One region of the Dethiobacter alkaliphilus AHT 1 genome, then DNA from elsewhere that is predicted to be linked to it. Evidence: riboswitches for the same ligand, from Rfam matches in the RefSeq annotation. Region 1 holds a riboswitch; each other region holds the start of a gene.

Region 1 (4,788 bases):
TACCACCGACCCACGGATATCCGGGAATGTTACTGTCTGCTCCCGCCTCACCGGGTACCACGCCGGCTCCTTCAAAATATTCCTCGGTAATTGTCTGGCTGCGCGGCACACCCTCGCTATCAAAGGTAATAACGGTGGACTCATGGGAATCAAAGTCCAAATCTGCGGTTATCATGGCAATGGCCTGTCCCGGACCTAAAATACGCTCCAGCATCACCTGTACACGCCGTTCCAGTTCTTTTTCAAAGGAGCGTTTAATATCCAACTGCGCCATGGTGGCTTCCGCCAACTGCTTCGTGGGATCCAGATTATCCAGCTGGTCACTGAGAATGTTCCCTGTGGTGTCAATCACCGTAACATTTTCCGGCCGCATATTCTCCACACTACCGGCCACCAGATGCACAATACCGCGCACCCGCTCCGAATCCAAACGCGAAACAGGACTCAAAGCCAGCACGATGGAGGCGGAGGGCTCCGCCGAATCCTGGATAAAGACACTGGGCTCAGGAAGTGCCAGATGTACCCGTGCCTGCTCCACTTCATCCAGACGGACAATGGTCCGGCGCAGCTCTTCCTGCAAAGCGCGCAGATAATCCATTCGTCTGTTGAAATCCGTGGCGCCCAGATTTGTCTGGTCAAACAGCTCAAAACCACTGCCGCCACCGATATTTAATGACTCATCGCTTGCCAGTTGAATCCTTACATCATCCACCATGTCCTGTCGGACCAAAATAGTTCTTCCTTCATCATCAAGGGAGTACTGCACATTCATTTCCTGCAATCTGGCTGCAATTCGCCCCGCATCCACCGGCTCCAACCCGGTAAATAACAATGCCATGCGCGGCCGGGCAATGGCCTGTCCCAGGAAAAAGAGAGTAACTATAATGGCAACGGCCATAACTATGGCCGCTATTTTTTTGCGTTGGCTCAGCTGCTGCCATTTCTCCGGCAAATCCTGCACCCTAACTGCTGTCGCACGCTCCTCTTCGGCCAACCGTCTCCACCCCCCGGGTCAACAAAAAATACGTAACTTTATATAAAAAACAAAAACGATTTAGCAAAGTATTTATAACTGCATCCTGGAAACTTCCTGGTAAGCCTCCACAACCTTATTTCTCACCTGGACCGTCAGCTGCATGGCCATTTTTGCCTGCTCCATGGCAATCATCACCTGATGAATATCTTCCGCTTCACCCATGGCCAGTTTCTGTGCCGCTTCATCGGCATTAACCTGCAACTGGTTTACTTCTCCCAACGCCTTATGTAAAGTCCCGGCAAAACCTTCCGCCGCCTTTGTCTCCGGTGCCGCTGCAGCAGGCTGCTGCCACTGAAGGGGAATAAAAGGGTTTAATACCTGAGTCTTCATCTAATCACCTACCCTCTGCCGATTTCCAATGCTTTGAGAAACATGTTCTTGGAAGCATTCAGCGCCGTCACATTGGCTTCATAAGCCCGGGTGGCGGTAATCATATCCACCATTTCCTGCACTATGTTTACATTGGGGTAAGCTACGTAACCCTCTTCATTGGCATCGGGATGCTCCGGCTCATAAACCAGCCGGGGCTCTGTGTTATCCACACTTACACCCTGAACCCGCACGCCCTGGCCGGACTTCCTGGCGCCGTCCATCACTTCAGCAAACACTGCCGACTTGCGCTGATAAGGCCCACCGTCTTCGGTCCTGGTGGTATGGGCATTGGCAATGTTATTGGCAATCAGATCAAGGCGAAAACGCTCTGCGGTCAACCCGGAAGATGACACATTCATAGCCTTAAAAATCTGCATTATTACCGCCTCCCTTCATGGATTACATACCGCAACAAACTGTAGCGCTCGTTAAGAACCTGAGTCATAGCATTATAATTAAGCTGGTTAGTGGCCATAAGCGCCATCTCACGGTCAATATCCACATTGTTCCCGTCTGAGCGCATGGCCGAACTGCGGTCCGTACTTACCTTATGCCCTACATCCTGCAGGCTCTTCTGTCCCCCCACATGCCTTTCATGCGTGGTGGCCAGCGGCAGCCTGCTTGGCGCGGCAAGCGCCTGTCGCAGCTGCTTTTCAAAAGAAACATCCTGTCGTTTAAACATGGGAGTATTTACATTGGCCACATTATGGGCCATCACCCGGTTACGCTCCCCGGCAGCATCCAGCCCTTTTTGCAGGGATACCGTTGCATTATCCGTCCATAAGCTGTTCAATGAAATCCTCCTTTCCCAAAGAAAACCCTAGGGCACAGACCTAGAGTTTAAGGTAACAGTGGCCGGCAACCCAGCCGCCATAGTCATTACAACCGTAGGCCTGTGGCTTTGCGTCCCCGCCTTTCGGCGAGTTTGCCTTTATTCGACATTTTTTCATTAATTTTGGGGATTTGAGTTTTCATGAACTTACTTTTCGCTAAATAATGTGAAAATCCTGCAACAATATAAAAATAATGGCAACAAAAGTAGAAATAATTAACATAATGTCGCCACTTCCCAAGTGGGACACGGGAACCCCTTACAAGGACAGGCAGCTCAACGGCAACTGCCTCACTTTCAAGCCACTTTGCCTGTTTTTTAGCCCTAAAAACAAAAAAAAAGACAGCTAAGCTGCCTTTTTGCCCTAAGCCCCAACTCCATGCCGGTTCAACTGTAGGGTCTGACTTAATTCATAAGCATTATTACGCTTTGTTTGCTCTATTTCACCTAACAAATTATTTATCTCGGAAACAATTTTATGGTGTGCAATATAAGCAGCGGGTTCCGCGGCACAGGCTAACTGATCCATGGTGAGCCGCCGGCCTGGCAATTTGCTTAACAACACCTCTTTTAACTGTGCTTTGGCATCATCCAGCACCTGTACCTGCTCCATCAACTGGCCCTCCACTTGCTGCAGGTCGATCAAGCCCAGCATATCGCGCTCTTTAATGGCCTTGGCCTCCCAAAGAGCTATTTCCGCCAGCTTACCGTATAAAACCTTCTGTCTGGAATAAATCTCCGTCAGCCCGTCCAAAAGCTCTGTCAGAGTTACTTCCACAGCCATCCCTCCCCCGAATTAAAGGACGTAATCAACCATTATCCCCACAAAACTCTGCATATCAACCAACATCTCATTGATTTTATCCGGCTCCAGCTCCCGGATAATTTGCTGCGTTTTCTTCTCCATCACCAGAACAACCCAAGCCTCTTCATCCCAAAAGAATAACAAGTCAATGCCCAACGTCTCTGCAGTATCGTTTAGCTTTTTAACCGCAGCTGCCATTTTGTCACTGTCAGCCGCCTCTCTCTGCTGCTCCTTCTTCTGCCGCCCCTGCTCATTGGAAATATAGGCCTGCTCCGATTGCTGCACAGTATGCTTTTTCACTTTTTCCTGGATTCGGTTTAACATGATGGGGTCTACACCCTGCACCCGCATGGCTATCCCTCACTTCCCGAAACATCATATTATACATTCATCGGCACCAATTAACTCAACTTTACACCTATCTACAAAATTTTTTTATAAATTTTTCCTAAAGTTTTGCAGCTTCCCGCCGAAAAGATAATTAACAACATGCCAAAAACTGAATACAAGAGGTGAAGAAAATGAGAATAGTGACAAATAATCCCCCGCCCCAACCGGATTCCCGCCACACCACAGACGTCTCCCACTCGCAGCAGGCGCAAAAAAAAGATGTGGCAATCCAGGGCAAGAATCCGGCACAAGAAATATCTCCCCAAGAAACCGATCACGCCGTGGAGCAGCTGAACAAAACATCCGATGCCCTCAATCTTAGCCTGCGCTTTAAACTGCATGAAGGCACCGACCGCATGATGGTGCAAGTGGTGGATACAAAGGCCGATGAAATCATCAAAGAAATGCCCCCCGAAAACCTACTCAACGTTGTAGCACAGATCCAGAACATGGTGGGTCTGATGCTGGACGCTAAACGCTAAAAGGAGGAACCTATATGTTAGCAAACCCCTATCAAAAGTACAAACAAAATCAGGTAGAAACTTCATCACCACAACAACTAATCATCATGCTCTATAACGGTGCCATTAAATTTCTAAAGCTGGCACAAATGGGCATTACTGAACAGAGCATAGAAAAAGCACACACCAACATCATTAAAACCCAGGACATAATTAATGAATTAATGGCCTCCTTAGACATGAACCAAGGCGAAGTAGCCTCACATCTCTACTCACTTTATGATTACATGAACTCCCGCCTATTGGAGGCAAATCTAAAAAAAGATACCCAAATCCTCTCTGAAGTAGAAAACATGCTCACCGAACTGCGGGATTCCTGGGTCCAGGCACTTAAATTTGTTCAATAAAAAGATGGCCGGCGCGCCATCTTTTTTTATATATAGCACTAAAGCTTTTCTCACCCCCGCCGATATATATACCAACAGCAATTTACGGAGGGATACCGTTGGAACAATTACTCAATGTCCTAAAGCAACAACAACAAGCACTGACTGATTTAATAAATGTGGCTCTAAAAGAACGGGAAGCCATCCTTACCCGGGACAAAGAACAAACAATAGCAGCCCTTAAACAAAAGGAAAACTTGCAACAGAAGCTCTCTTCACTGGACAAAGAAATCCATAACTTTTCCGCAGGCAAAACCCTGCAGGAAATCGCCGCCACTTCCAAGGATGAAGAAACCCTGCTTGAACTGCGGCAATCCCTTAAAACCTTACTTCGTGAAGCACAAAGCCTGAACACCACCAACATGGTTCTCTTGAAAAACGAACTGGCCTACCTGGGGCAAATCCGCGAGATAATTTCACCGGATGCAGCAAACACCCCCTATAAC
Region 2 (4,788 bases), on a different contig from region 1:
GATCTCCACCGCTTGCTGCATTACCTTCACATTATAGGACAAGACACTGTTTTGCACAGTACCGATATGCTCACTGTACACAGTAATTCCGGTCCCCGAAAGTGTAACCAATATCACCAAAACAATAAATAATTCCGCTAACCTCATGTATAACACCTCACACAGGAAATTTTACCCAAATTCTTTTGTGTTATACATATGCCAACTGAATCTGTAATATTCTTCCTTCAAGAAAAGCACCTGTTTTCAGGTGCTTTCTGTGTTAAAGCTGCATAGTCAAAAATAAGAAACCATAGTAAACCATTAATAGTGAATAGGCCGCAAAAATTACTGATACATAGCCAAACAACCTGCGCCCAACCCTGACCCTCACCAACCAGAGAAATAATAATAACAGCGGCACAATAATCAATTTAACCTTAGGAAAGTAAGCCGTATCCACAATCAAAGCCATCACCGGATTTCCTTCTCTGAAACCTAAACTTAAAGCATGTAGCGTCAGAAAATAGTCCGCCGCATTAAAAAAGGCAACACAAATTAACATCAACCCTATCAGCCTAAATCTGTTATTTTCATCGCATATGTACTGCAACTATCATGCCTCCGGTCTTTTTTATCATTACTATGGAGTACTTGCGGTAAACTTGCCTTCTATTATGTACAACCATGTTTCTTTCTAAAACAAAAAAAGCACCCGCAGGTGCTTTATTCTCTAACTGAAGACTTCCCAAAAGAGCCATGCATAGTAAACCATTAACAAAAAGTAAGCAATAAATATAATCCACACATACACATACAATCTTTTGCCAACCCGCTGCCGGTTCAGCCACAACAAAAGCAGCAACAGCGGCACCAAAACCAGCTTCACCTTGGGAAAATACACCGTATCCACAATCATATCCATAACCGGATTCCCTTCCCGCATCCCCCGACTAAGGGCATACAAAGTCAGAAAGTAATCCGCCACATTAAAAACACCCACACCCAACAGCAATAACCATAAAAGCCTGTCCCGGCCACCTGCTTTTGTTAACCCTCCCATGATATCCCCCCATACATATCTTACCAAACAAATATAAAGGGTAGATAAACAAAGTCTTGCATTGATAGACATCCGACCAAAATAATGCTATCTTAAAGAGCATAGGAGGGAACAATCATGAACGTAGCCATTATTCAGCTGGAAGTAAGTGATGTACATAGCAGAGAAGAGAGATTCAAAAAAGTGGAGCAAATCATGCTCGAGCTTCATGCCGGCAATCCACAGCCGGATCTGATTCTCCTGCCGGAAATATGGGGAAGCGGCTTTTTCAGATTCCAGGATTACGCCGCCCACAGTGAAGAAGCAGAAGGGGAGACCTATTCCTTTTTAGCTCCCTGGGCAGAAAAAATGAACTGCCACATCTTAGGCGGCAGCATTGTAGAACGAGACGGAAACCATTTATATAATACAGCTTTATTCATCGACCCCCATGGAAAACTAATCAGCAAGTACAGAAAAATCCACCTCTTTGGCTATAAATCTGAAGAGAGCAAACTCTTAACCCGCGGCACAACTCCCACAGTTATAAAAACAGACCTGGGCACATTCGGCATCTCCACCTGCTACGACCTTCGTTTCCCCGAACTGTACCGCAAAATGGCAGACCTTGGAGCCCAAGCCTTCCTGGTTACCTCCGCCTGGCCCCTGGCCCGCCTGGAGCACTGGACCCTCTTTAACAGAACCAGAGCCCTGGAGAACCAGTGCTACCTCATTTCCTGCAACTGCTCCGGCCAGATAAAAGAAAACCCCTTCGCCGGCAACAGCATGATGGTAGACCCCTGGGGAACAGTACTACACTCCGCAGGGGAAGAACCTGCCCTATTACATGGCAGTATAGATCTAAGCCATGTCTCAGAAATACGAGATAGTTTCCCAGCTTTTAACGATCGCGTTTTATTGTAACATAGCCTACAGTAATAAAGCCCGCCAAAAGGCGGGCTTTATTACTGTACTTTATTCTTCATCACAGCAATCAAAAGCAAAATTATCACACGGTTCAGATTGGACAAAGTTCTCATTGTTATTGGCGCTATCTAAAGCGTCTTTTAACAACTCCATGTACTCACGGCTTGCTTCCTCATTTGCTAATGCCTCATTTGCCAAATTGATCAAAGCTCCAATGGAAATATAATCACTGTTAGGTAAGACTCCAGGGGCATAAACCAATGCATTTCCTTCTACCCCTTGCCATAATACATTGAGCCGCATAGCAGCTAACTGAGCGGAAAGCATATACTGCATATTTTCTGCATTGGCACCACGTAACCAGCTGCGGAAATCGTCGTGGTCTTCTGGAACAAAAGTATCGCCAGTTGCATCCTTTAGATTCAGGGCGGTAAGAGCTGCTATTGATTCATCGATATCATCCTCAAAAATCCGCTGTCCGTTTCTGTTGCCCCAGAATCCCATGGTGTATCCGCCGCCTTCACCCAGGCAGAGGTTACCGAACTCAACTTCTACATCAAGTCCATCAACATCGGAGCCCACGGTAACCGTATATTCAGTAGGGGTTGTCGATCTCCAGTTACCTGTTGTAGACTCGCACTCTACAATTCTAAAGGTGGTACCATAAATTATATTTTCAATCTCATATGGTGTTTCTACGCAACCGTAGAAAACGTCACCGATGTAAATCTTTACTTTCCAGTCTTCGATTATAGCCTCACCGTTATCAAACTCTCCGTTGGCATTGGCATCATAGAATTTAATAATTGAAAGTTTGCCAAGCTTTGGCTCTTCTTCTTCGTCTCCGGAGCTGTTACTAATGGTCAGGACCCCAGAGGCTGTATAAACCCAGTGCCAGTAGCCAATCTCAGAGCCAGTTAGGTCTGCATTTTCCGAGCCCTGCCAGAAGGGATTATCCAGTGTTCCCGATCCGCCACCAGGGCCTTGGGCATCAACTTCCCAGTAAACTGTTGGTCTCTCATCAGCAAATGTAAGTACAGCAGACGTTGCTAATGCACCAGTGTCCCGGTATACATCAAAATGTAGGACTCTGGAACGGTGATCCCTGTTAGAGGTTGTAGTCGTTTCCCCGTCATCGTATGTTACTACCAGTGTAGCTGTAGGCTCTGTTTCCGCGAAGACCATCGGCATTGTCATGGCTACCAACATAGCCAGTGTAAGCAGAATAACTAACACTTTTGTTTTCATAAGGCTTTTCATTAGTTTTACCTCCTTTTTTTTTCAATGAAATTAAACACAAAAAGAACCTAAACTACGTCTTTCCTCTCATCACCCCCGAATGTGATGCAAAGATGGCTGGTTTAGGCTCTAATTGTGCAAATATTCTACTGTGATGTTGGCATGAGCAGAACCCGTTCTGAGCACAAAAAAAACCGGCCTGCCATAGCCGGTTGCGCCGCCAGCTCTCAACCTCTCAAGGCGCCCGATTTGTAAGAGGTTGGTCATTGCTTCTATGGTTGATTAGATTATAGCAGGATAGCAGAGGGATAGGAAGAAAAAAGTTTCCACATATTTACACACGATTTAACAAAGAAATACTATGTTTTTATAATGTTTCTTTGACTAATGTAGAATGGACTTCATGAAAGTCGAAGAGTCGGTTAATTTGCTATGCATATTTGAGATTCTGCTATGATTAGCTACTAATCCAATATGCTTACTAGAATTAGCGAAAATGTTACCATTTTGAAATTATTTTTAAACTTTGTTTTTACATCATTCGACCGCATCTTTTCCTTTTATTACGCATAATTTTTCCGATAACAACATTTACTTATAAATTTCCATCAAATAACGTGTTTTTTACTTCAGATTTTCCTCATTCTTCTTGCTTAAAGGGGCCTTTTTTCAAATGTCGAATTAATTGACACCTGAACTTATTAGATAGTAAGATAGAAAACACAAAGCATGTTAATAATTTCCATGGAAAGCGAGTTCGGAGGCATTGTATGAGAGCGATTTCAGGTAGTTTTCATCGGATAGATAAAAACTACTTGCTAAACAGTAAGGGGAAAATCAACTTTCATCCCGGGTTTAGTACCACATTTGGTCTCTTTAGGGCTATTTCCCTGCTCCTGACTTCAATTGTATTTATGCTGGCCCCGGGCCAGAGGCTGCTGTTTGATAAACTGGGATTTCTTCTGTTTTTAGTAATCTCGTCGTTTATCTTTGTTTATCTATATAACCGAGCAATCAAACGCAGTGACAACCTGGCCGTTTATGTTTTGGCCGAATCTGTTATCCTGGCTATCATCGTTGCCTTGACAGGTGGCTTGGATAGTCCCTTCATATGGTATGCGCTAAATCCCGTTATGATCGCCTCTGCATACCTACCATTCTTCATGCCCTGGACTTTAATGTCTGTCTATCTTTTATTTTCGATCCTTGAAGATCTCTACTTTGAGGGCGCAAATTTTAGTCTTTTGGGCTTCTTCTCCAATTATCTCGGCCTTATTTCAGCCCTTTTCCTAATGGCTCTTGCCTTTCAGATTTTTTCCGGCATTTATCGTGTCTTGGCGGTCCAGTCCCAGGCATTGGAAGAACAACAGGAGAAGCTCACGGAAGCTTATAACAGTTTAGAAAAGAATCATCAGCGTTCAAAGTCCTTAAGCGATTTCCAACGCGAGGCCGTCGCCTGTAAAAACACAAGTGATGTTTACAGAAAGCTTGTAGAATACGCCGAAGACGTATTTCCTCTTCAGAAAGCGGCTGTACTGGTGCTGGATTCCCCCACACCGTTTCTAAATCCTACTCACCAGATTCTTTTTACAGTGGTACCC
Region 3 (4,788 bases), on a different contig from region 1:
AGTGTTTACTGCACGGTAATAGTGCAGGTATGTATGAGTGGGCCCCTCCAGCAGTTCTTCAATAACGGAGCGGGGAAAAGGTATTATGAAGGACACAGCCCGCTCAAAACGCTTTAGTCTGGGCTCCACGTGAAGGTTCATGCCGTTTTCTGCCTTAGTTAAATCAGCAATGCCCGCATAGGGAGCACCGCCGCTTTTTAGCGTACATATTATTTCTTCTTTTAGTTGTTCAGCTTTTTTTGTCATTTTCACCCCACCTTTATTGCAGAATAACAAAAAATTGCTGCAAATGCAATTGTTCCCTGCTATGAGTCATATAATTACTACAGGCACTAAAGAAGGAGTTCTTTTAGAAAATCTTGAATAAATCTAAACATTGCGGTTACCAAAGGTGGTGTGGTTTTGGATTTTACTTCACAGATTTCAGGTCCTCTGGCAAAACTGGAAGAGGAACTGTCTTTGATACTAACTTCCCAGGAACCTGTGGTTCAGGAAATCAACAAATATCTTCTGGAAACACCGGGAAAGCGCATCCGTCCTGCCCTTTTTTTTCTGTCCCTGGCACTGTGGAAAGAAGAGCCGCAAGAACACTTGTCGGTAGCTGTGGCCCTGGAACTGATCCATTCCGCCACGTTGGTTCATGATGATGTGGTGGATGCTTCAAAAGTGCGCCGCGGCAAGCCCAGCATAAATGAAGCCTGGGGAAATCATACTGCTGTTTTAACGGGAGACTATCTTTTTGCCAGGGCGTTTGAGTTACTGACCGAATACGGCAATATTTCTCTGATTAAAGAGATGTCCGCGTTAGTGCGCGATATGAGTGAAGGAGAAATTCAACAACAGGCTCAACGGTTTTGCACCGATTTAGATATAAAAAACTATTTGCAGCGTATTGCCAAAAAAACTGCCCGTTTCTTTATGGTCTGTGCCAAAAGCGGAGGGATTGTGGCCCGGCCCCAGGATACCGAAGCTATCTGTGCCCTGGAAAACTACGGTTATAATGTGGGGATGGCCTTTCAGCTAATCGATGATCTGCTTGATGTGACCGGCAATGAAGACACCATTGGCAAGCCTTTGGGCGAAGACTTGCGCCAAGGCGTCATAACCCTGCCAATCCTCCATGTATTGCAGGTTTCACCTCATGGCAGGGAGTTCTCCGCTCAGATTGCATCCCGTCAGATAGATGATTCACTACTCTCAACTCTAACAACCGAAATGGAACGACATGGTTGCGCAGAATTTGTCAAAAATTACGCCTGGCAATATGTAAAGGCTGCTCAGCGGGCGCTAGAGCCGTTGCCCCGGAACCCATGCCGTCAGACATTAGACACAGCTTCCCGCTTCATCGTAGAAAGATGGTTTTAATTGCCGAAATATAAAATTTTTTGTGTTTTTATTCCATGGAATGTGTTAAAATATTAACAAGTTTGGTAATCACTCTTTACAACCAGTACTGCATGCTATATGTGAAATAATAAAAAAAAAAGAAGCAGGATCGTGAAGGAGGAGGAAAAAGAATGTCTCGTCGGAATGCCCCAAAATCAGTAATTAAAAGGTTGCCGGTTTATCTGCGAATATTGGATAACCTGATTCGCAGGGACGTGGAAATCATTTCATCCCGTGTCCTAAGTGAGGAAACCGGATTTACCGCAGAGCAGATACGTAAAGACCTTGCTTACTTCGGAGCCTTTGGCACCCGTGGCACCGGATATAATACCACCTATCTGCGTGAAAAGCTCCTACGCATTATTGGCCTGGACAAAGAGACCAAGTTAGTTGTTGTGGGAGTGGGTCATCTGGGCAAAGCGCTGACCCGTTACAATATTACCAAAAACCCATATGTAAAAGTGGTGGGTATCTTTGATGCCAACCCTAAGGAGCACGGCTCAGAAATTGAAGGCCACAAAGTGATGTCCATGGAAGAAATGCCGCGAGTAATCAAAGAGCATGATGTAAAGGTAGCCATGATCACAGTACCCGCTGAGCCGGCCCAGGATGTGGTGGATCAACTGGTGGAAAACGGCATCACAGCAATTCTCAATTTTGCTCCCACCAAGCTGCATGTCCCGGAGGAAGTCCATGTGCACAATGCTGATCTGACCATTGAATTGCAGAGCCTTATTTATTACACTCTGGAAGACGAAAAGAAGAATTACGCCGAATAAATTTACGCTCAAATTTACTCTTATTTCCAGCAAAAAACATGCATAGAAGCTGTTGACTTTTCATATGCCGTTGTGTATACTATAGAAGTGCTCAAGATTGAGTGCGCAAAAAGATTGCGGAGCTGTGGTGTAGAGGCCTAACATGCCTGCCTGTCACGCAGGAGATCGCGGGTTCGACTCCCGTCAGCTCCGCCATTTATTTTGCCGAGATAGCTCAGTAGGTAGAGCAGCGGACTGAAAATCCGCGTGTCCCCAGTTCAATTCTGGGTCTCGGCACCACGCGGAAGTAGCTCAGTGGTAGAGCATCGCCTTGCCAAGGCGAGGGTCGCGGGTTCGAATCCCGTCTTCCGCTCCATAAGAAACTAACTCAGGCGCACACCGTGCGCCTTAATTAATCCAAATATTGGCCGTACTTGACGGCCGGGCTTCCGTATGCTAATATGGATATGCCAACTAAATAACAGGCGGGGCGACATAGCCAAGTGGTAAGGCAGAGGACTGCAAATCCTTTATTCCCCGGTTCAAATCCGGGTGTCGCCTCCATTTTTTATGTAAAGAACTATTTGCCGGAGTGGCGGAACAGGCAGACGCAAGGGACTTAAAATCCCTCGGCCCACCATGGCCGTACCGGTTCGATTCCGGTCTCCGGCACCATTTATAATATAAAGCGCAATGCTTACAGGCCATCCAAACAGGATGGTCTTTTTGGTCTAAATCTTGGTCAAAAATTTGTCGAAACAGGCAGGATATTAGCTGTTTTTACAGAATAGGTTATGGTGAAAAATATATAGTTTTATGCTTGAAAAAGGCAAACCTGTCGAAAGGCAGGGACGCAAAGCCAAGGGTCTAATGCTGTTTTTACAGCGATGACAGCCGGTTGCCGGGCAGGTTCTGAGCCTGCTTTTCGGTAAGCAGTTTTTTTATTGCCTAAAAGGAGGCCGATATGTACCAGTCCGATGTTTATCAGCTTAACAGCTTATTGAAGCAGATGCGTCAGGAATGCAGGGAACTGCAGGAAGAAATAACCGAAGGTATTGATTTGCTTCAGGAAAAAGAACGGATTCGCCAAGGAAAGGCCGCAATTGTCAATCAATTAAACGAAGACATAAAAGATGCGGCGGGCAGGCAAAAAGGATATTGGGAACCATATAAAAAAGAAAAGATGGAGCGGCGCCTGGAGCGTTTTGCCGCCATGCTTCCCGCTTAAAGAATACCTAAGAGGCCTTATACATAAAGGCTTCTTTTTCTTTTAAGTACTATTGACAGCACAATACATTTCATGTTAAATTATAGGCAAACAGGTGTTCGGGAGGTGATAAATATGTTTAAAATCTAATGAAGGCATGATATAATGTCCCTGTTGGAAATATGTGTTTTGGAGGAATCTGTATGGAACAGATTTTAAACCAGATTCTAGACAAGATCGATGGACTGGAAAGTTCACTTGGGGGACGAATAGACAAGCTTGATGCCCGGATGGACCGGCTGGAAGGTCGCATGGATCGGCTGGAAGGTCAGATGGACAAGCTGGAAGGCCGGATGGACCAGCAAGATTCCCGCATGGATCGCCTGGAGCATGCTCAGGCTGCAATGAGCAGAAAAGTTGACTACATTTATGAGGAGACTGCCGGTTTGCTGGAATTTAAAACAGCAACGGTGAGGTTTCAGGAAGAGACAGTCAAAACGTTGCAGCGCCATGAGACAGATATTGAATTACTTAAGAAAATAGCTCGCTAACATAATAAAGCTAAACAAAAAACCTGTCCGTTTCCGGACAGGTTTTATCTTTAATAATGGTGGGTCGTACTGGATTTGAACCAGTGGCCCCTACCGTGTCAAGGTAGTGCTCTCCCCCTGAGCTAACGACCCATATTTATTTTTAAACGCAAGAATTATTGTACCAGAAAACGGGGTGAAAAGCAAGGTTTCTCTTGGAGAAATCTTTGGAAGGGTGAATAGTGAATAAGGAAGGAATAATGATGCCCACAGAAGCAAAATATAAGAACAGAATATGAAAAGGAGGGGATTTTATGAGCGCTTCAAGAGAATCGAATCCTATTACACGGGTAAAATGTGTGGTGGACAGTTGCGAGTATTGGGATAACGGTGATCATTGCATGGCTTCAAATATTGAGATTCAGCCTCCCGCAGCTTCCGATACGGAAGAAACTGATTGCGCAACATTCCGTCCCAAGCACTAGGAAAGAAGTTTTGGGACAGTTGACCTGTCCCCGTGTCCCAAAAAGACGTGCTCACAGCACGTCTTTCTTAGGTTTGGTAAGATGTGGGGAAAAAGTATACATTTTTTCTTCCAGTCATATAATACAGGAGAAGGGAGTTGACAGCGTTGGCAATGATTGCGATAGCTGTAAAATACACCACGCCTGGGCTGTTAGAGAGACTGGAAGAGGGCATGTTTTTTTTAAAAAAACGGGGTGTAGGGTACAGATTCGGGAGAAGATGATGAACGACTGGCCCCACTATCTTTGTGTTCTGGAAAAGAAAGGCGCAGAAACTGATTATGAGGCAGGTTTGCTGTTTAAGCGGATATTAGCTGAGAATTTAACGGAATTTGTGATGAGTGAGCAGTCTGTGCCATATTTGGCGGATATTTTATCACATT
Region 4 (4,788 bases), on a different contig from region 1:
TGAAATTGAAACCGTGTCAGGGACAAGGGTTGCAGTGTTTTCACTGGGCACGCTAGAACCCGGTGAAGAAATTATTATAGAAATTAAGACTCAGGTACGGAGTTCAAACATTGAGTTTTTTGCAGACTATATTCCTACAAACAGCAACAAAAGTTCTTCATATCTGGGTTCTTCCACCGGAATAGAAAGTACAAATTCAGAAATAGTAAATTTATCTAACCAGATAACACAAGGTCTTTCAACGGATTGGGAAAAAGCACAAGCTATTACCCGCTGGGTAGCTAACAACATCTCCTATAATGCCTCAGCAGACAACCGTAATAGTGGCGCACTCAGGGCACTTCAGACCCGTAGTGGGGTCTGTGAGGATTATGCAATGCTATCGGTTGCACTAGCTAGAGCGGCAAACATTCCTGCAAGAGTCGTATACGGGTATGCGGATAGAGGTGGCAGGTGGCCTTCAAGTGGAAGCTATTCTTTGGTCGGTTACAGGCATGCCTGGGTTGAATACAGTCTGGAAGGTCGGGGATGGGTACCTGCAGAGCCCACACGATCGACCTCTAATCTCTACTTTGGCAAACTGCCACATAACGGTTATATCATCCAGAATTATAACAACATGAATCTTAAATTTAACCAAAGCAGTAAAATATCTATTAGTTGGACCCATTCCCTTTATTAAATCTTTATGCAAGCATCTATCATTGGGGATTTATATCTATGCGGAACCCCTATCACCCCCCAAGTGATAGATCCCAATAAGAGAGCCGGACATTTATGTCCGGCTCTCCCCCTTTTTCATTGTATTTCACGAGTTTCCTGCTGAACCTCAATCACCTCAACCAGATCTGCCTTAACAATTAAGCGTCTGCTGTTGGTGGTCATCAGGCAGGTGGTTAAAGTCAGCTCGGCATTGCCGTTAGATTCAATTACATCCCAGTCACGGTTATGTGTAATGAATTGTTTGCGAACGCTGTAGTGATAGCGGTTTGGTCCCAGTGTCAGTATAATTTCATCGCCCGGCTCCAACCTGTCAATCTTCAAAAACCATCCTGCATAACCTGTCCGATGGCCTGCAATCGATACGTTGCCGTATTCAGGGTGTGTGCTTTGAGGATAAAAACCAACTCCACGTCTGAGGTCTTCCTGAGAAACTCCTTGGACAACCACCACATCCAAATCAATATTGGGAATTTCAAGTACACCATTAAATTGTGGGAGTTTGGTAGGGTCTACTTCCATTTCTTCCTGCAGAACGACTGGGTCAATAGATTTGACAGGTTCATATTCGGGAGCTTCACCGACCATAGCTGCCCGTTCTGCGCTTTGATAATAGATTCCCACAGCATATCTGTAGATGGGGGTGGCTACAAGTGCCAAGCCACTGAAGATAAGGAGGACGCTAAAGATGTTAATAGCTCGTTTCATGAAGCCACCTCATTTAAAGATTATATTTCCATTATAATACAACTAGCCTGGGAAAAAAAGAAACCCCGTCGGGGTTTCTTTTTAATTGTTATTTACGCTTGCGTCGACGGAGTACCAAGCCACCTGTAGTCATTGCGGTTCCCAGTCCCAGCATCAGGAAGTCGGTTCCACTGGTTACGGGTAACTCTTCGTCGTCACCGGCAGGAGTCTCATCGGGAAGCTGGCCAACGTCCTCGTCATCGTCGTCACCGGCGGGAGTCTCATCTGGAAGCTGACCTTCGTCATCGCCATTGTCGTCACCGGCAGGAGTCTCATCGGGAAGCTGGCCAACGTCCTCGTCATCGCCATTGTCGTCACCGGCAGGAGTCTCATCGGCAACCTCGCCATCGTCATCGCCATTACCGTTTTCTGCAGCAATTAGTCGATTTGTTATAGTTATTGTGATTGAGGCATCATCTACGGTAAAAGTGTATTCTCCAGAGTCTTCTGTGACTTCATCAGAAAAGCTTACAAATTCATATTTTTCAGCGTCAAATAATTCTTCAATATCATACGTGTCGGGTAGAAGATGGAATTCAGCTCCCAGGGCAACGGTAATTTCTTCAGATATATCATCGCCTATAAGAACAGTGAATGTACCATCATCATCGGAAACGGGATCACCGCCTACGTCTATTACTTCCTTATTTACGGTAACAGTAACAGGAACAGGAGCAGGATCCGGAACATCTTGAGGCATGATATAGAAAGTAACGTGACTGATGTCCGCTTGATTGCCGCCTCTGTTATCGGGTGCCCTTAACCCTTGATCACTAGAAGTTTCTCCATCATAGGAGTACAAGAAGCCGCCAGGGCCCCCTTTAACAAAAACATGTGTAATGGGCAAAGGGTTGGTTTCCCAATCGACATACTTTCCATCCTCAGAAAAAGTAAATTTGATTGTGCCTGTGATCTGTTGTTCATCGATGGTGATGTTGATTGTCTCTTCACCGTCTCGAGGCGGGTCTACTTTTAGCACCTTATAGCTCTCAAGGTATCCAGGGTCATTTCCGGAAATCTCTACCCGTGACTCATATGCCCCATATGCCAATGCTGTAAAACTAACTCCAAAGAACATATAACTCATTAAAGCGATAACCAGACATAAAGCAACTTTATTGTTTTTTAAAGCTTTCATTAATAATTCCTCCTTTTTTTTCCGATCCCTATACCCCCCAAGATATCCCGATCGGATGAGAAATTATTGCTTTCTCACATCACTCCCCTTGTCGATAAAAGTTGTAAATATGAAAATGCTGTAATATGTGCGGGAAAATAAAAAGCACACGGGTTAAATAACCCGTGTGCAGCCGGTTTCACTCTATCTCGCGCGACCCTAAAGTGACCAAATGAGAGTCGCGGTCATTGATTCCGCACACTTGCAGAAAGGAAAAATCTGCATTATTCTGTTTATAAGCTAATTATAGTTTTATAAAGATTGCCTTGTCAATAATGTTATACCAGTTTTAATGGGTTTTAGACATTGATTCATAAAAGGTTAATAATATCTTTTGCTAAGAGGCTTCCTGATGCAAGGGGGAATCAATTATGCAATACGGAATCAGTTTGTCCGGCGTTGCTGATGCATGTGTGCATAGCGGGCGGTGTTTTTGGGGGCAAATACCGGGTTTAATTGGTTGGTATGTATATTGCAAGAGTAAGTTTATAGGTGATGATGTGCACGAGTTATATATTGTAATGAAAACATGCGGAGGGGGTTTGCGTTATGACTCAGGATAAAAGGCAGGAGAACTACGAGTTCTGGCTGGAGCGGGATCAAGAGCTTTTGGCTCGCCGGGAGGAAGCTTATAATGTAGGCGGGGAGAAGCAGCTGCAGAGGCTGGCCAAGCAGGGTAAGATGCCGGCCCGACAATTGGTGGAAATGTTGATTGATGAGGATAGTGATTTTTATGAAGTGGGGCTGGATGCCGGTTATGATATCGGGTATCCGGAGCAGCCGCATATACCCGGTGGTGGTGTTATTACCGGTGTAGGTAAAATTCATGGTAAGGATTGCATGATTTTTGCCAACGAGAGCCGGATGACGGCGGGTACCTACTACCCTATTACGTTAAAGAAGCATATGCGGGCACAGAAGATTGCGGAACAGTGCGGTTTGCCCTGTGTTTATATTGCTGATTCGGGCGGGATTTTCCTGCCGCTGCAGAGAGAGTGCTTTGCCGATGAAGGCATGTTCGGCACCATGTTTTATAATATGACCAGGATGTCTGCCAAGGGGATTAAGCAGTATACCTTAAGTACCGGCGGCAATACCGCAGGTGGCGCGTATATGGTTTACCTGGCCTGTGAATCCATCATGATTGATAAGCTGGCATATGCGTTTCTGGCCGGACCGCCCATGGTGCGTTCAGCTATTGGGGAGGAAGTATCGGCGGAAGATTTGGGTGGGGCGTATGTGCATACCCAGCATTCCGGCGGTTGTGATCATTTTGTCAGTACCCAGGAGGAAGGGATTCAGAAGCTACGGGAAATTATTGCTTTTGACCCGCCGCAGAAGTTTCACGGGCATCGCTTTGAATCGTGGGATGAGCCGCTGTACGGGCCGGACGAGTTGATGGCCAATATGCCGGCGGATCCCTATAAACCCATAGACATTAAAGATGTCATTAAGTGCATTGCCGACGGCAGTTATTTTCAGGAGTATAAGGCCAATTATGCTCCGGGCCGGGGTGACAATATAATTTGCGGTAAGATATGGCTCAAAGGTATGCCGGTGGGCATTGTGGCTTCTAACCGCAACGGTGTTATTTTTCTGGAAGGGGCGCGAAAGGCTACCGAATGGGTGGTGCGCTGCGGTAATGATAAGACTCCGCTTCTGTATATTCAGAATTCACCGGGTTATATGGTGGGCAGTAATGAAGAGTGGAACGGTATTGGTAAGTATGGCTCGGATATGGTGCGGGCCTGCTCATGTGTGGAAGTGCCCAAAATCCAGTGGGTGATTGGTCCGGACCATGGTGCGGCCAACTACGGCATGTGCGGCCGGGCTTATAATCCGCGGTTTGTGTTCCATACCATGCGGGCCAGGACCACGGTAATGGCCGGTAGGACTGCGGCATTTATTTTGGAAAGTATTGAGCGCAAAAATAAGAAGAAACAAGGCGAAGAGATCGATGAGGCAAAAATGACCGAGTTCCGCAACAAGATGGTGGAGCGCTATGACCGGGACGGTCATCCGTATGTGACCGGGTCATTGTTATTCCATGACGGAATTATTACCTGGCCGGAAGCGCGGGATAAACTGGCCAGAGGGTTTGAACTGGCTTTACGGGAGCCGGTTGCCGAGTCCAAGTTTGGTAA

What was found. Region 1 has a riboswitch for cyclic di-GMP ahead of flgB (flagellar basal body rod protein FlgB). Riboswitches for the same ligand answer to the same signal wherever they lie in the genome.
Region 2: linked by a shared signal. The riboswitch ahead of DEALDRAFT_RS15835 (hypothetical protein) and the one ahead of flgB (flagellar basal body rod protein FlgB) in region 1 are both predicted to bind cyclic di-GMP.
Region 3: linked by a shared signal. The riboswitch ahead of DEALDRAFT_RS13280 (hypothetical protein) and the one ahead of flgB (flagellar basal body rod protein FlgB) in region 1 are both predicted to bind cyclic di-GMP.
Region 4: linked by a shared signal. The riboswitch ahead of DEALDRAFT_RS04730 (LPXTG cell wall anchor domain-containing protein) and the one ahead of flgB (flagellar basal body rod protein FlgB) in region 1 are both predicted to bind cyclic di-GMP.

What each region holds. Positions count from the first base shown of each region.
Region 1 is NZ_ACJM01000016.1:39,788-44,575, forward strand. It holds gene fliF (flagellar basal-body MS-ring/collar protein FliF) at 1-994, opposite strand, end outside; gene fliE (flagellar hook-basal body complex protein FliE) at 1,067-1,366, opposite strand; gene flgC (flagellar basal body rod protein FlgC) at 1,375-1,785, opposite strand; gene flgB (flagellar basal body rod protein FlgB) at 1,788-2,201, opposite strand; cyclic di-GMP riboswitch class I at 2,263-2,348, opposite strand; gene flgN (flagellar export chaperone FlgN) at 2,605-3,018, opposite strand; gene DEALDRAFT_RS13035 (flagellar protein FlaG) at 3,037-3,396, opposite strand; gene DEALDRAFT_RS13040 (flagellar protein FlaG) at 3,567-3,917, shown strand; gene fliS (flagellar export chaperone FliS) at 3,932-4,303, shown strand; gene flgN (flagellar export chaperone FlgN) at 4,402-4,788, shown strand, end outside.
Region 2 is NZ_ACJM01000003.1:181,073-185,860, reverse strand. It holds gene DEALDRAFT_RS15840 (type II secretion system protein) at 1-147, opposite strand, end outside; gene DEALDRAFT_RS04225 (DUF5658 family protein) at 263-592, opposite strand; gene DEALDRAFT_RS04220 (DUF5658 family protein) at 713-1,042, opposite strand; gene DEALDRAFT_RS04215 (carbon-nitrogen family hydrolase) at 1,160-1,945, shown strand; gene DEALDRAFT_RS15835 (hypothetical protein) at 1,997-3,208, opposite strand; cyclic di-GMP riboswitch class II at 3,385-3,470, opposite strand; gene DEALDRAFT_RS04205 (GAF domain-containing sensor histidine kinase) at 3,958-4,788, shown strand, end outside.
Region 3 is NZ_ACJM01000017.1:30,996-35,783, reverse strand. It holds gene DEALDRAFT_RS13320 (4Fe-4S double cluster binding domain-containing protein) at 1-246, opposite strand, end outside; gene DEALDRAFT_RS13315 (polyprenyl synthetase family protein) at 403-1,365, shown strand; gene DEALDRAFT_RS13310 (redox-sensing transcriptional repressor Rex) at 1,518-2,165, shown strand; tRNA gene DEALDRAFT_RS13305 (tRNA-Asp) at 2,284-2,360, shown strand; tRNA gene DEALDRAFT_RS13300 (tRNA-Phe) at 2,369-2,444, shown strand; tRNA gene DEALDRAFT_RS13295 (tRNA-Gly) at 2,446-2,520, shown strand; tRNA gene DEALDRAFT_RS13290 (tRNA-Cys) at 2,634-2,708, shown strand; tRNA gene DEALDRAFT_RS13285 (tRNA-Leu) at 2,731-2,819, shown strand; cyclic di-GMP riboswitch class I at 2,963-3,050, shown strand; gene DEALDRAFT_RS13280 (hypothetical protein) at 3,109-3,372, shown strand; gene DEALDRAFT_RS13275 (DUF4164 family protein) at 3,555-3,902, shown strand; tRNA gene DEALDRAFT_RS13270 (tRNA-Val) at 3,960-4,034, opposite strand; gene DEALDRAFT_RS16575 (DUF1540 domain-containing protein) at 4,196-4,366, shown strand; gene ytxC (putative sporulation protein YtxC) at 4,626-4,788, shown strand, end outside.
Region 4 is NZ_ACJM01000004.1:60,517-65,304, reverse strand. It holds gene DEALDRAFT_RS04740 (transglutaminase-like domain-containing protein) at 1-682, shown strand, start outside; gene DEALDRAFT_RS15865 (class E sortase) at 799-1,428, opposite strand; gene DEALDRAFT_RS04730 (LPXTG cell wall anchor domain-containing protein) at 1,517-2,518, opposite strand; cyclic di-GMP riboswitch class II at 2,767-2,849, opposite strand; gene DEALDRAFT_RS04720 (acyl-CoA carboxylase subunit beta) at 3,194-4,788, shown strand, end outside.